2 regions of the Stenotrophomonas sp. X genome follow, and region 1 is predicted to be linked to the other one. Evidence: predicted binding sites of a transcription regulator. Region 1 holds the regulator's gene; the other holds the start of a gene.
What was found. Region 1 encodes HrcA, which represses chaperone genes, less so after heat shock. Its sites were predicted from a motif close to TTNGCACTCNNNNNNNNNGAGTGCNAA; they were not measured.
Positions count from the first base shown of each region.

Region 2: the regulator HrcA is predicted to act here: its motif matches at 3,769-3,795, upstream of ACZ75I_RS17525 (co-chaperone GroES).

Region 1 is NZ_CM146756.1:1,720,244-1,727,705, forward strand. Features, by position in the region: gene ACZ75I_RS07985 (SGNH/GDSL hydrolase family protein) at 1-1,169, opposite strand, end outside; gene ACZ75I_RS07990 (LysR family transcriptional regulator) at 1,267-2,184, shown strand; gene recN (DNA repair protein RecN) at 2,307-3,968, opposite strand; gene hrcA (heat-inducible transcriptional repressor HrcA) at 4,084-5,148, shown strand; gene grpE (nucleotide exchange factor GrpE) at 5,212-5,727, shown strand; gene dnaK (molecular chaperone DnaK) at 5,909-7,462, shown strand, end outside.
Region 2 is NZ_CM146756.1:3,809,970-3,817,431, reverse strand. Features, by position in the region: gene ACZ75I_RS17540 (protein-disulfide reductase DsbD family protein) at 1-1,336, opposite strand, end outside; gene cutA (divalent-cation tolerance protein CutA) at 1,333-1,671, opposite strand; gene ACZ75I_RS17530 (endonuclease) at 1,740-3,530, opposite strand; gene ACZ75I_RS17525 (co-chaperone GroES) at 3,842-4,129, shown strand; gene groL (chaperonin GroEL) at 4,211-5,860, shown strand; gene ACZ75I_RS17515 (DUF6445 family protein) at 5,998-6,609, shown strand; gene ACZ75I_RS17510 (serine hydrolase domain-containing protein) at 6,680-7,462, opposite strand, start outside.

The sequences.
Region 1 (7,462 bases):
CCGGCATCACCCGGGTGGAGGTGGTCGCCGGAGTCGTAGGCGGCGGCCATCCGTGAGGGATCGGCCGGGTCGCGCAGCGCCGCGTCCAGGTCGATCACTGCGTCGAACGGGCTGTCCGTGCGCAGCCAGGCATTGATCCGCTGGCGCAGGCCATCCTTGTCCGGGTGGTAGTAGTCGTCCATTGGCGTGCCGGGCAGGGCGTCGGCAAACGGCGGCAGGGTGGCGCCAATGATCCGCACGCCACGATGGCGGGCCTGTTCTGCCAGCGCGCGATACCCCGCCTGCAGTTCGGCCAGCGTGGGCCGGGCCTGGTTCCGGGCGAATGCGGTACCTGGCCAGCTGATGTCATTGATGCCGATCAGCACGATCACACTGGATACCGCAGGCTGGTCCAGCGCGTCGCGCCGGAAGCGGACCAGGGCGGATTCACCCATGCCGTCGCGCAGCAGCCGCCCCCCGGAAATGCCGGCGTTCACCACGGCTGTGCCCCGCGCTGCCAGGCGCGCGGCCAGATGATCGGTCCAGCGCTGGTCCTGGTCGAGGCTGGCGGTGGCACCGTCGGTGATCGAATCCCCGATCACCACCACGCTGCGCGCGTCGGCGCCGGCCTCGACGTCAATTCCGGTCAGCAGCAGGCGGGCGGTGGTGCTGCTGGCTGCGCTCAGGTCCTGGGCCCGGCTCTGGTCGCCGGGGGCGATCCAACTGGTCTGGCGGCCTTCCCAATGGAACGTCTGAACGGTTGCCGGCCCCGGCACAAAGACGCTGACCTGCACTGCCTGGCGGTCATCCGTGGCCAGCGGGAGCGGATCGCTCAGCTGTTCCTGACCGGGCCCGATCAACACCCCGGGCTGGCCGCCGAAGCTGAGCGGTTGCGGGATGGCGCCCGCGCGTGCGGCCACGCTGGCTGCTCCGATCCGCAGCGGCTGGGTGCCGTAGGCATTGCTCAGCCGCACCCGCAGCCGCGGGCCGCCCAGGCTGATGCGCGCCGTTTGGCGGAAGGTATGGTCCTGCAGTGTGGCCGGGACCAGGGTCGGGAACAGGAAATCCGCGTTCCAGACCGGCTGCGGGCTGGCCTGCCAGCTGGCGACCCAGTGCGGGGCGGATGCGGCACTGGCGGCGCCGGACACGGCGAGCAGGGCGGTGGCGGTGAGCTGGCTCAAGCGGTTCATCGGGCAGTCCCGAGTGGAGGGACCGCCATGGTGATTCCGTGCTTATCTGTGAACTAGACTGCGCATGGACAATCATCTGTGAACTGGATTCATTGCCATGGCGCGACCTGACATCAACCGATCCGGCGAACTGGAAGTGTTCGTGCGCGTGATCGAGACCGGTGGCTTCTCCGCCGCCGCCCGAACGCTGGACATGACCCCGTCGGCGGTGAGCAAGCTGGTGGCGCGGCTGGAGCAACGGTTGGGCACGCGCCTGCTGCAACGCTCCACCCGCCAGCTGCAGCTGACCCCGGAAGGCTGCGCGTTCTACGAGCGTGGCCTGCGCGTGCTGGCCGACCTGGAGGAGGCCGAGCGTTGTGCCAGCGCCCATGCCGAGCCGCGCGGGCGGCTGCGGGTCAACTCCAACGTGCCGTTTGGCCGCCATTTCCTGTTGCCGCTGCTGCCGGCGTTCCTTGAGCGTAACCCGCAGGTGGGCGTGGACCTGACCCTCAACGACGAGGTGATCGACCTGCTGGAGCAGCGCACCGACGTGGCAGTGCGGGCCGGGCCGCTGAAGAGCTCCAGTCTGGTGGCGCGACGGCTGGGCGCGACGCGGATGATGATCGTGGCTGCACCGGCCTACGCGCAGCGGCACGGGCTGCCACGCACTGCCGAGGAGCTGCAGTCGCACAACCGGCTGGACATCGGCCACGCGCGTGCGATGCAGGGGTGGCCGTTGCTGCAGGAGGGGCGCGAGCGGATGCTGCTGCCCAGTGGCAATGCCCGCGCCAGCAACGGCGATGCGCTGCGCCAGCTGGTGCTGGGCGGGCTGGGCATGGCGCGGCTGGCGGCATTCCAGGTGCAGGAGGACATTGCTGCCGGGCGCTTGCTGCCGGTGCTGGAAGAGGCCAATCCCGGCGACCTGGAAGAGGTGCACGCGGTGTTCCTGGGGCAGGGCGGTTACCTGCCGCTGCGGGTGCGCGCGTTCCTCGATTTCCTGGTGGAGAACGTCGACCTGACGCAGCCACGGGGGTAATGCCGGCCGCTGGGGTGAGCTGTGCCACGCTGGTGCGCGGAAGCCGAGCATGGGCTCGGCGCTACACGTCGGTTCGTTCGGGAAATCCTGTAGAGCCGAGCCCGCGCTCGGCTCCGCCGGCCTCAGGCCTGCAGCAGCTTGCGGGCGGCGGCGCGCGCTTCCTTGCTCACTTCCACACCGCCGAGCATGCGCGCCAGCTCTTCCTCGCGCGCCTTGTTGTCCAGCTTTTCCACTGCGCTCTGGGTCATGCCTTCCACCGGGGCCTTGCTGACCCGGTAATGGGCATGGCCCTTGGAAGCGACCTGCGGCAGGTGGGTCACGCACAGTACCTGGCGCTTCTCGCCGAGCGCGCGCAGCTTCTGGCCGACGATGTCAGCCACCGCGCCGCCGATGCCGGAGTCGACCTCGTCAAACACCATGGTTGGCACTGCATCCAGGTCCAGCGCGGCCACTTCAATGGCCAGCGAGATGCGTGACAGTTCACCGCCCGAGGCCACCTTGCGCAGGGCGCGCGGCGGCTGGCCGGCGTTGGCCGCCACCAGGAACTCGACGCGCTCGGCACCCTGCGGGTCGGGCTTGCCGTTGTCCTGTGGCTCCAGTTCGATCAGGAACTGGCCGCCGCCCATGCCGAGCTCGGCGATGATGCCGGTGGTGGTGGCCGACAGTTCGGCAGCGGCGCTGCGGCGGCTGGCAGTCAGCACTTCAGCCTGCACGCGCCAGGCGGCGGCGGCCTTGTCGATCTCGCCGGCCAGGCGCTGCAGGCGCTCGTCGGCGCCACGCAGCTGCTCCACTTCGGCATGCATGCGCTCGCGCTGCGCGCCCAGTTCGTCCATCGGCACGCGGTGCTTGCGGGCCAGGTCGTGCAGGCGGCCGAGGCGGCGCTCGTTCTCCTCGAACTGTTCCGGGTCGGCATCCAGATCGTCGTGCACGCGATCAAGCAGCGACAGGGCTTCGTGCAGCTGGATCGAGGCGTTCTCGATCAGGCCGTCCACTTCGCCCAGGCGCGGGTCGTGCTCGACCAGCCGCGACAGCTCGTGGCGCACCTGCTGCAGCAGGTCCAGCGCAGAGCTGCCGTCATCGCCGTTGAGCTGGTTGCTGGCCGCCTGGCAGGCGCTCAGCAGGGCGCTGGCGTGGGCCTGGCGACGGTGGCTGGCGCTAAGCGCGGCAATCGATTCCGGTTCCAGGTCCTCGCGGTCCAGTTCGCGCAGCTGGTGCTCCAGGAAGCCGATCCGGTCACTGACGTCGCCCTGTTGCGACAACGCCAGCGATTCATCGACCAGTGCCTGCCAGGCCGCGGCGGCGTGGCGCACCTGGCGGCGCTCGTTCTCGTTGCCGGCATAGGCATCCAGCAGGGCCAGCTGCGACGGGCGCGCCAGCAGCGCCTGCTGTTCATGCTGGCCGTGGATCTCCACCAGCAGCGAGGCCAGATCGCCCAGCTGTGCCAGCGTCACCGGGCGGCCATTGATCCAGGCCCGCGAGCCGCCGTCGGCGCGGATCACGCGGCGCAGCTGGCATTGGTCCTCGTCGTCCAGCTCGTTGTCGGCCAGCCACTGGCGGGCGGCCTGCAGCTGCTCCAGCGCGAACTCGGCGGAAAGCTCGGCGCGTGCGGCGCCATGGCGGACCACGCCGCTGTCGGCGCGCAGGCCGGACAGGAAGCCCAGTGCGTCGACCATCAGCGACTTGCCGGCGCCAGTCTCGCCTGAAACCACGGTCATGCCTGGCCCGAACTCCAGTTCGGTGGCGCGGACGACGGCGAAATCCTTGATCGAAAGATGTCTGAGCATGGGTAAGGGGGTGTCAGCAGCCGCGCAACGCTAGCACGCGGGCGCGGGAGGTCCAATGACTTGCCAAGGCGATGCGCCGCCATTATCTAGTGTCCGTGTCTCACAGGTTGATTCCATGCACGGTTCTCCCGACCAGCTTGCCCCGCGTGCGCGCCACCTGCTGCGCACGCTGATCGCGCGATACATCCAGGACGGCGAGCCGGTCGGCTCGCAGACGCTGGCGCGCGTGGCCGGCCTGGAGGTCAGCCCGGCCACCATCCGCAACATCCTGGGCGACCTGGAGGATCTGGGCCTGCTGGCCTCGCCACATACCTCGGCCGGCCGCGTCCCGACCGCGCATGGCTATCGGGTGTTCGTCGACAGCCTGCTGCAGATGCAGCCGCCGGGCGAGGGCGAGCTGGCCCGGTTGCGCCAGGAGCTGGCCGGCGGCGGCAGTACCCAGGCCCTGCTCGGCAGCGCCTCGGAGCTGCTGTCGGCGATGAGCCACTTCGTCGGCGTGGTCAGCGCACCGCGGCGCGAGCAGTTCGCCTTCCGCCAGATCGATTTCGTGGCGCTGGACGGGCGCCGGGTGCTGGCGATCCTGGTATTTGCCGACAACGAGGTGCAGAACCGGGTGATCGAGACCCGGCAGGAGTTTGCGCCGGGCCAGCTGGAGCAGGTCGCCAACTACCTCAATGCGCATTTCGCCGGCCTGCCGATGGCCGAGATCCGTACCCGCCTGCTGCTGGAGCTGCGCGACGCCCGGTCCGAACTGGAGCAGTTGCTGGCCCACAGCATCGAACTGGCCGAGCAGGCCCTGCAGCCGGCGGCCGACGACATGCTGGTGGCCGGGCAGACCCGCTTGATGGGCGTGCAGGACCTGTCCGACCTGGAGCGCCTGCGCGAACTGTTCGAGCTGTTCTCCAGCAAGCGCGAGATCCTGCAGCTGCTGGAGCGGACCATCCAGGCGCCGGGGGTGCGCATCTTCATCGGCGAAGAGACCGGAATGATGCCGCTGCAGGGCGTCTCGCTGGTCACCGCCCCGTATACCGCCAATGGCCAGGTGCTGGGCGTGCTGGGCGTGATCGGTCCCAAGCGGATGGCCTACGACCGGGTGATCCCGCTGGTCCAGGCCACCGCCGATGTGCTTGGCGCGGCCTTTTCGCCGGCCGGACGCACGCCGGGAACATCCGACGCTTGAAACGCAGCATCCCGCCCACACTAGGGTGGGTGGAGGCGGGGAGTGACCGCCAGGGACCCAGACATGAACCACGAACATCCAGATATCGAATCCCAGCAGAGTGCCGCCGATGCGGCTGCCACCGCCGGCGTCAACGACGAAGTCGAGCGTCTGCGCGCCGAAGTCGAGCAGGTCAAGGCCGATGCGCTGCGTGAGCGCGCCGACCTGGAAAACCAGCGCAAGCGCGTTGCCCGTGACATCGAGCAGGCCCGCAAGTTCGCCAACGAGAAGCTGCTGGGCGAGCTGTTGCCGGTGTTCGACAGCCTGGATGCCGGCCTGAAGGCCGCCGGCGACGACCCGCACCCGCTGCGCGAAGGCCTGGAGCTGACCTACAAGCAGCTGCTCAAGGTCGCTGCCGACAACGGTCTGGTCCTGCTGGACCCGATCGGCCAGCCGTTCAACCCGGAGCACCACCAGGCCATCAGCCAGGCGCCGACCCCGGGCGCTGCCCCGGGCAGCGTGGTGACCGTGTTCCAGAAGGGCTACCTGCTCAACGAGCGCCTGCTGCGGCCGGCGCTGGTGGTGGTGGCCGCCGACTGACCCTGCCGGGCCGGGCGGCGGGAATGACCTGCGACCCGGCCCGACGCTGAACGCGCCGGGCGACCGGAAACACAGCGTTCGGGAGGTGGCTTGAATGTTCCACGGGCCTCCCCCACATCGTATTCATCCACCGGTCGAACGGCCGGACTGACCCCAACAAGCATCCTCAGGAGTCTCCCCCATGGGCAAGATCATTGGTATCGACCTCGGCACCACCAACTCGTGCGTGGCGATCATGGACGGCGGCAAGGCCCGCGTCATCGAGAATTCGGAAGGCGATCGCACCACCCCGTCGATCGTCGCCTACACCAAGGACGGCGAAGTCCTGGTCGGTGCCTCGGCCAAGCGCCAGGCCGTGACCAACCCGAAGAACACCTTCTACGCGGTGAAGCGCCTGATCGGCCGCAAGTTCACCGACGGTGAGGTGCAGAAGGACATCGCCCACGTCCCGTACAGCATCCTGGCCCATGACAATGGCGATGCCTGGGTCGCCACCAGCGACGGCAAGAAGATGGCCCCGCAGGAAATCTCGGCCAAGGTGCTGGAGAAGATGAAGAAGACCGCCGAGGACTTCCTCGGTGAGAAGGTCACCGAAGCGGTCATCACCGTGCCGGCCTACTTCAACGACAGCCAGCGCCAGGCGACCAAGGACGCCGGTCGCATCGCCGGCCTGGACGTCAAGCGCATCATCAACGAGCCGACCGCGGCTGCGCTGGCCTACGGCCTGGACAAGGGCGACAACAAGGATCGCAAGATCGTGGTGTACGACCTGGGCGGCGGCACCTTCGACGTCTCGGTGATCGAGATCGCCAATGTCGACGGCGAGAAGCAGTTCGAAGTGCTGGCCACCAACGGCGACACCTTCCTGGGTGGCGAAGACTTCGACAACCGCGTCATCGAGTACCTGGTTGAAGAATTCAACAAGGACCAGGGCATCGACCTGCGCAAGGATCCGCTGGCCCTGCAGCGCCTGAAGGATGCTGCCGAGCGCGCCAAGATCGAGCTGTCCAGCGCCCAGCAGACCGAAGTGAACCTGCCGTACGTCACCGCTGACGCGTCGGGTCCGAAGCACCTGAACATCAAGCTGACCCGCGCCAAGCTGGAAGCACTGGTGGACGACCTGATCAAGAAGTCGATCGAGCCGTGCCGCGTCGCCCTGAACGATGCCGGCCTGCGTTCGAGCGACATCAGCGAAGTGATCCTGGTCGGCGGCCAGACCCGCATGCCGAAGGTGCAGCAGGCGGTGACCGAGTTCTTCGGCAAGGAACCGCGCAAGGACGTCAACCCGGACGAAGCCGTGGCACTGGGTGCGGCGATCCAGGGCGGCGTGCTGGGCGGCGACGTCAAGGACGTGCTGCTGCTGGACGTGACCCCGCTGTCGCTGGGTATCGAAACCATGGGTGGCGTGTTCACCAAGATCATCGAGAAGAACACCACCATCCCGACCAAGGCCTCGCAGGTGTTCTCCACCGCCGAGGACAACCAGTCGGCCGTGACCGTGCACGTGCTGCAGGGTGAGCGCGAACAGGCCCGCTTCAACAAGTCGCTGGCCAAGTTCGACCTGTCCGGCATCGAGCCGGCCCCGCGTGGCCTGCCGCAGGTGGAAGTGTCCTTCGACATCGACGCCAACGGCATCCTGCACGTGTCGGCCAAGGACAAGAAGACCAACAAGGAACAGAAGGTCGAGATCAAGGCCGGTTCGGGCCTGTCCGAGGAAGAGATCGCGCGCATGGTC
Region 2 (7,462 bases), 2.1 Mb from region 1:
CGCCCAACGTGTACCAGAGCGCGTGGCTGCGGGCGCGCTGCGGGCTTTCGCCGCTCTGCGCCAGGCTCAGCACCTTCAGCGACAGGATCGGCAGCACGCAGGGCATCAGGTTCAGCACCAGTCCACCGGCCAGCGCCAGCAGCAGCACCCAGACGAACGAACGGTCCGGGTTCGGGGTGGTCGCCGGCGGACGCGTGCGCAGCGCATTGTCACCACGCGCGTCGGTGGCGAACGCGTTGCCTGCGCCCTGGCCGCCCGTGGCGGCGGGAGTGGCGTTGCCGTCGTTGGGTACGGTCGGCAGCAGGCGCAGCGGTACGCCATTGGCGGATTCACGCGGCGCACCGGCAGCGCGCGGCGCATTGACGGCTTCCTCGCGCACTGGCGCCTGGCCGGTGCCGGCGTTGAGCTTGCCGGCCGGAATCGACAGCTTCACCCGACGGGTCATCGGCGGGTAGCAGATACCATCGGTCTGGCAGCCCTGGAAGGTCACCACCAGGGTGCTGTCGACCGCATCAGTGACGGTGCGGCGCAGCGGCAGCGGCACTTCCACCTGGTTGAAGTACACCGAGACATCGCCGAAGTGCTCGTCGCGATGCGACTGCGCGGCCGGCCAGCGCGGCTTGTCGGCGAGCACGCCGGCGCTGCCTTCCAGCTTCAGCGAAGTGCGGTCGCGGTACAGGTAGTAGCCGGGTGCCGGGCTGAAGCGCAGCAGCAGGGTGTTGCCGTCGCTGGCGATGGCATCGAAGCCGAACGCCTGTTCCGACGGCAGCGGCAGCGCCTGGCTGTTGTTGGCCGCGCCCGGCAGGCGCAGGCCACCGCTGTTGCCGGCACCGGCCAGCGGGTTGTTGAACGGACTGGCGGCACCGGTACGCGCGGCAGGCACCGCCGCCGCCGCACCGGCACCCGGCAGGGTGACCTGCACCACGCGCTTCTGCGGCGGGTAGCAGACGCCGGCATCGGCGCAGCCCTGGTAGCGTACTTCCAGGCTGATGGTGCCGGCGGCGTCCGTCGGCGTGCCGGGCAGGGTGGCCTGCAGGCGCTCCCGATAGGTTTCGACCTCGCCGAAGAAGTCATCGTGGTGCCTGTCACCCTTGGGCATCTGCAGCGTGCCGGCATTGAATGCCGGATCCGCCTTGACGCTGGTGCGGTGGCGATACAGGTAGTAGCCCGGTGCGATCTTGAACTGCAGTTGCACCTGGCCCCGTTCGGGAGCAGTGGCGGTCAGCGCGAACGCCTGGTCCACCGGCAGCAGGTCCTTCTCATCCAGGGCCAAGGCGGGCAGCGAGAGCCACAACAGGGCGCACAAGGCAGCGCCACGCGCAAACAGAGTCTTCAATCAGTGTCCTCCCGGGTCTGTGCCCGGATCCAGTCCAGATACGCCGGCAGGCCGGCCCGGGTTTCGACCGCGATGCACTCCGGGAGTTCATACGGATGCAGTTCGACGATCCGGGCGATTGCGTCATCGATGCGGCTCGCGGTGGTCTTTACCAGCAGCTGCAGCTCGGCATCGGTGGTCACCTCGTCCTGCCAGCGGTAGGTGGACTGCGCGCCATCAAGGCGGGTCACGCACGCGGCCAGGCGCTCGCCGACCAGCGCGTGCGCGATGCGCTCGGCACTGGCCCGGTCCGGGCAGGTGGTCAACAGCAGCAGGACGGGATCGACGGTCGGCATGACCGCCGAGTATAGGGCCGCCGCCGGGTCAGGGCCCGGCGGCGGCAGTGGACCGCTGCGTTGCGCGGTCAGTTGGCCAGCTGGCAGGTGGCTGGCTTGGCCGAGGTGAACAGGGCCGGGGTCGCCCACTCGGGGTGGTCGATGAACGGGTTGCGATTGCCTTGGAAGCTGTAGACCACGTCATTGCGGGCACGCTCGGCATCATCCGGCGGATCGGACAGGTGCCAGTCGATCAGCGTCGACAGCAGGCCCATGTAGGCCGGCGAACTGCTGGTCTTGACGATCTTGCTGCGGTCGTCGGTCAGCTCCAGGTCCGGCTCGGACTGACCGGTGGCCGCATCCTTGCCACCCTCATAGCGGATCGCCATGTACATCACCGCACGCGCCATGTCGCCCTTGCGCTTGCCCCACACCTCGAAGGTGCCGGTGTTGCCGTCCGGCGTGCGCACCCAGTTGGAATTGCCCGGGTAGCCGCCGCTGCCGCCGCCCTGGCCGTTGTTGGCTTCGGTGGCACGCTCGCCGCAGCTGGCATCGCACTTGGCGAACGGCTTGTTGCCACGGTCGGCGTTCCACTGCGCGTCGGTCAGGTACAGCATGTGCGTGTCGGTGTACGGCGCGTAGGGCAGGCCCTTGTCACCGGTGGTGGTGGCAAAGCCCAGCGAGTTCGGCCAGGTGTGCTCGCGGTTGTAGGTCAGCCCGCTGCCGGTGCCCGCACGATCACTGACCTTGGCGTAGCTGCGGTTGCGGTAGGCATCGAGGATGCGGTTCGGGTTGTTCGGATCCTCGTCGGCGATTTCCAGGATGGTCCAGGTGCTGGTGCCCGAGCCGCTGTACGGGTAGGCGGTATGGCCCTTGATGGTGGCGTGCAGCGAGCAGCGCAGCTGGCTGGGGCTGCTGGTGTTGACCCTGGAGTAGTAGCCGGCCGGCACGCCCGGGTTGCCTGGGTCCGGATTGCCGCCGGTGCTGGACACGGTGAAGGCGATGCGGCTGTCGGCGGCCGGATGCGCGCCCTGCAGGTCGGTGATGCGCGCGGCGCGGATGTCGAAGCGGCAGGCTTCACCGGCCACCAGCGCGGTATTGGTGGACAGCTTCACACTGCGGCCGCTGGCCGGGAAGGTCAGCGGCACGGTGCCGGAGGTGCCGCAGCTCAGGGCGAAGGCGCCACTGGCCAGGTTCACCGTCTCGCTGAACACCACTTCCAGGTCGGCGGCAGCGGGGAAGGTGCTGCTGCCCTGCGCCGGGGTGGTGGTGGAGACTGACGGCGGCGTGTTGGGGCCTGGCGTGCCGCCGCCGCTGAAGGTCTGGCCGTTGTTGCAGCTGCCGAACGTCTGCCCGGCCGATTCGGCCCAGGTGAAGTGGGCGTACTGGCTGCCGCTGCCGGTCAGCTGCAGTGACGTACCCGGCGCGGTGCTGTTGCTTTCGGCCACCGGGATGTTCTGGCTGGTCATGCCCGCGGCAGGGCCGCCGGAGGCGGTGATGGCACCCTCGTAGCTGAGGAACTGGACCACCTTGCCGCTGGCATCGACCAGGGCGATGCCGTCGTTCGGACCATTCTGGAGGCCGTTGGTCGGGTAGTTGACCACGGCGATGGTGGCGCTGCCGCAGCCGGCGGCGGTGCCGGCTGGGACCGGATTGTTGGCGTAGACGGTGGCGGCCGACGGGTTGCTGCCGTTGTAGAGGTACAGGCGGTAGCCGGACAGGTCCTCACCGGCAGTGGCTACGACCTCGATCGCTTCGCCGACGTCACCGGCGGCGGTGCTGTCGTCGTAGTGCAGTTCATTGATGAAGACCTCGGCCTGGACCGGCGCGGCGGCCAGCGCCAGCAGGCAGGCGGCGGCAAGCGGGGACAGCAATCGCATCGACTACTCCTTGTGATTGGGAATGCCTGACCGAGCCTAAGGCCGATCCAGTGACACTTTGTCGTAAATGAACGTCAGATATCTGACAGTGCGACGCTTGTCACCGAAATTGATCTGGACCGACGCCCTGGCCGAGGCGCGCGGGCGAAAAAATTTTTTCATTCCGCCCTTGAAAGGGGGCGGCAGGGCTCCATCTCTGCCCTGCTCCCGACGTTGTCGGGTTTCTTCACGTGCGGTTCTGGCACTCGCCTGGGGTGAGTGCTAACATCGCCGGACTTTTTTAGACCAATCAATCACTTAAGAGGTCTCCTATGAGCATCAAGCCGCTGCACGACCGCGTTGTGGTCAAGCCGATCGAAGCCGACGAAATCTCCGCCGGTGGCATCGTCATCCCCGACTCGGCCAAGGAAAAGTCCACCAAGGGTGAGGTCGTGGCCGTCGGCCCGGGCAAGCCGCTGGACAACGGCAACGTGCGCGCGCCGTCGCTGAAGGTCGGTGACAAGGTCATCTACGGCCAGTACGCCGGCAGCTCGTACAAGAGCGAAGGCGTCGAATACAAGGTCCTGCGCGAAGACGACGTGCTCGCCGTCATCGGCTGAGCCCCGGCGCGACCTGTTTCAACCTGATCCCAAACTCCCAGCCGCCGGGCATCGTCCGGCGCTACCAATGAGGTAAATGCAATGGCTGCCAAGGATATTCGTTTCGGTGAAGACGCCCGTTCGCGCATGGTGCGCGGCGTCAATGTTCTCGCCAATGCCGTCAAGGCCACCCTGGGCCCGAAGGGCCGCAACGTCGTGCTGGAAAAGAGCTTCGGCGCCCCGACCATCACCAAGGACGGCGTCTCCGTCGCCAAGGAAATCGAACTGGCTGACAAGTTCGAGAACATGGGCGCGCAGATGGTGAAGGAAGTCGCGTCGCGCACCAACGACGATGCCGGCGACGGCACCACCACCGCCACCGTGCTGGCCCAGGCCCTGATCCGCGAAGGCGCCAAGGCCGTTGCCGCCGGCATGAATCCGATGGACCTCAAGCGCGGTATCGACAAGGCCGTTTCGGCTGCCGTCGCCGAGCTGAAGAACATCTCCAAGCCGACCGCCGACGACAAGGCGATTGCCCAGGTCGGTACCATCTCGGCCAACTCGGATGAGTCGATCGGCCAGATCATCGCTGACGCGATGAAGGAAGTCGGCAAGGAAGGCGTCATCACCGTTGAAGAAGGCTCGGGCCTGGACAACGAGCTGGACGTGGTCAAGGGCATGCAGTTCGACCGCGGCTACCTGTCGCCGTACTTCATCAACAACCAGCAGTCGCAGACCGCTGACCTGGATGACCCGTTCATCCTGCTGCACGACAAGAAGATCTCCAACGTCCGTGACCTGCTGCCGGTGCTGGAAGGCGTCGCCAAGGCCGGCAAGCCGCTGCTGATCGTCGCTGAAGAAGTCGAAGGCGAAGCGCTGGCGACCCTGGTGGTCAACACCATCCGTGGCATCGTCAAGGTCGTGGCCGTCAAGGCCCCGGGCTTCGGTGACCGTCGCAAGGCGATGCTGGAAGACATGGCCGTGCTGACCGGCGGCACCGTGATCTCCGAAGAAGTCGGCCTGTCGCTGGAAAAGGCCACCATCAAGGACCTGGGCCGCGCCAAGAAGGTGCAGGTCTCCAAGGAGAACACCACCATCATCGACGGCGTCGGCGACAAGGCCAACGTTGATGCACGCGTGGCGCAGATCAAGACCCAGATCCAGGACACCTCCTCGGATTACGATCGCGAGAAGCTGCAGGAACGCGTGGCCAAGCTGGCCGGCGGCGTTGCCGTGATCAAGGTCGGCGCCTCGACCGAAATCGAAATGAAGGAAAAGAAGGATCGCGTCGACGACGCCCTGCACGCCACCCGTGCAGCCGTTGAAGAAGGCGTGGTCCCGGGCGGCGGCGTTGCCCTGGTCCGCGCGATCACCGCGCTGGCCGGCCTGAAGGGTGCCAACGAAGACCAGAACCACGGCATCCAGATTGCCCTGCGTGCGATGGAAGCCCCGCTGCGCGAGATCGTGGCCAACGCTGGCGACGAGCCGTCCGTCATCATCAACAAGGTCAAGGAAGGCACCGGCAGCTTCGGCTACAACGCGGCCACCGGCGAGTTCGGCGACATGCTGCAGTTCGGCATCCTGGACCCGACCAAGGTGACCCGTTCGGCCCTGCAGAACGCGGCCTCGATCGCCGGCCTGATGATCACCACCGAAGCCATGGTTGCCGAAGCTCCGAAGAAGGACGAGCCGGCCATGGGCGGCGCTGGTGGCATGGGCGGCATGGGCGGCATGGGCGGCATGGACTTCTAAGTCCACGCCTCCGGCGGTCGTTGCCGGCCTTGGTCGGCACGCCTTCCCGATGTGATGTAAAGAAGAACCCCGCCGCAAGGCGGGGTTTTTCGTTGCCCGGTTGCCGTCGCCGCAGTGCATCGCTACGCTCGGTGACCATGCCTACCTCGTTCATCGTCGTTGACGACTTCCTTTCTCCCGCCGATGCGCAAGGGTTGCGCCAGGCGGCACTGGGCCTGGACTATCCCGTCCAGGAGGGCGCATTCCCCGGCCGCAATTCACAGCAGCGGCTGGAGTTGGAGGGACTGTCCGGTGCGGTCTCGCGACTGGTCAACGAACCGCTGCGGCCGGTCAACCCGCTGCAGTCGCACGGCAAGTTCCGCCTTACCCTCGCCGGCGACATCGGCCGCGCCAAGGTACACGCCGACCACTCGCACTGGTCGGGCATTCTCTACCTGAGTGCACCGGAGCACTGCGAGGGCGGCACCGAGTTCTTCCGCCATCGCCGTACCGGCACCGAGCGCATGGCCCTGGACGCGGCGGAGCTGGCCGCATTGGGCTACGCCGACGGCGGCGACATGCATCGCGACATCATCGAGCGCGACAGCAACGACGACAGCCAGTGGGAAATGACCATGCGCATTCCGATGCGCTTCAACCGGCTGGTGCTGCTGCGGCCCTGGTTCTGGCACACCGCCGGGCCAGCGTTCGGTGATCGACCGGAGAATGGCCGGCTGGTATACCTGATGTTCTTCGAGCAGGCGCGCTGAGGAGTGCCATCCACGCATGGCGTGGATGCTCCCCCCTGGCCGCGTTCGCCATGCAGGCGTGATCGCACCCTCATTCGACGAATGCCTTCGCCGCACCATACTCCCACTGCCACGGCACGCCGGTATCGCCCAGTACGAATGCCACCAGTGCCGGGAACGCAGCTTCCGCCCGTACATCGTTGCCCAGAATCACCACGCAGCGTTTGTGCCGTTCGATGCACACCAGCGTGTTGCCGACCGCATCGTCGTGGCCGCCCTTGTAGAAGCCTGCGCCCTGCGGGCCGCGGAACGTCACCACGCCCAGGCCCGCGGCCAGATCCTTGCGTTGCTGCGCCACGGGCAGCTCCGGCTGCAGCGTGGGGAACTGGCTGGCGGTGGTGATCGGCAGCTGCGGCCGCACCAGTTCCCTGCGCATTGCAGGCGACAGCCCATCGCCGCGGACATAGCCGGCGGCGAAGCGCGCCATGTCGGCGATGGTGGTATCCATCGAACCGGCCGCACGCACGCGGCTGCGTTCATCGTGCGGCTCGGCCGTGCCTTCCGCTGTCCAGCCATCGGCCAGGTTGGCGGCGAAATCCTCACGCCACATCATGCTGGTGCGGACCATGCCGAAGCGGTCGAATACCTGCCGCTGCATCAATGCACCCACGTCCTGGCCAAGCCGTCCACGCTCGATCACGAACTGCAACAGGATCAGCCCTTCGCCGGAATAGCCGTAGCGGCTGCCGGGATCGAAGTGGAACCTCAGCCGGCCATCCGGTTCGAGAAAGCCGAAGTTGGCGAAGCCACTGGAATGGTTGAGCAGCAGGCGCGGGGTGAGCTGGCGCCAGCGCGCATCATCGGCCAGTACGCT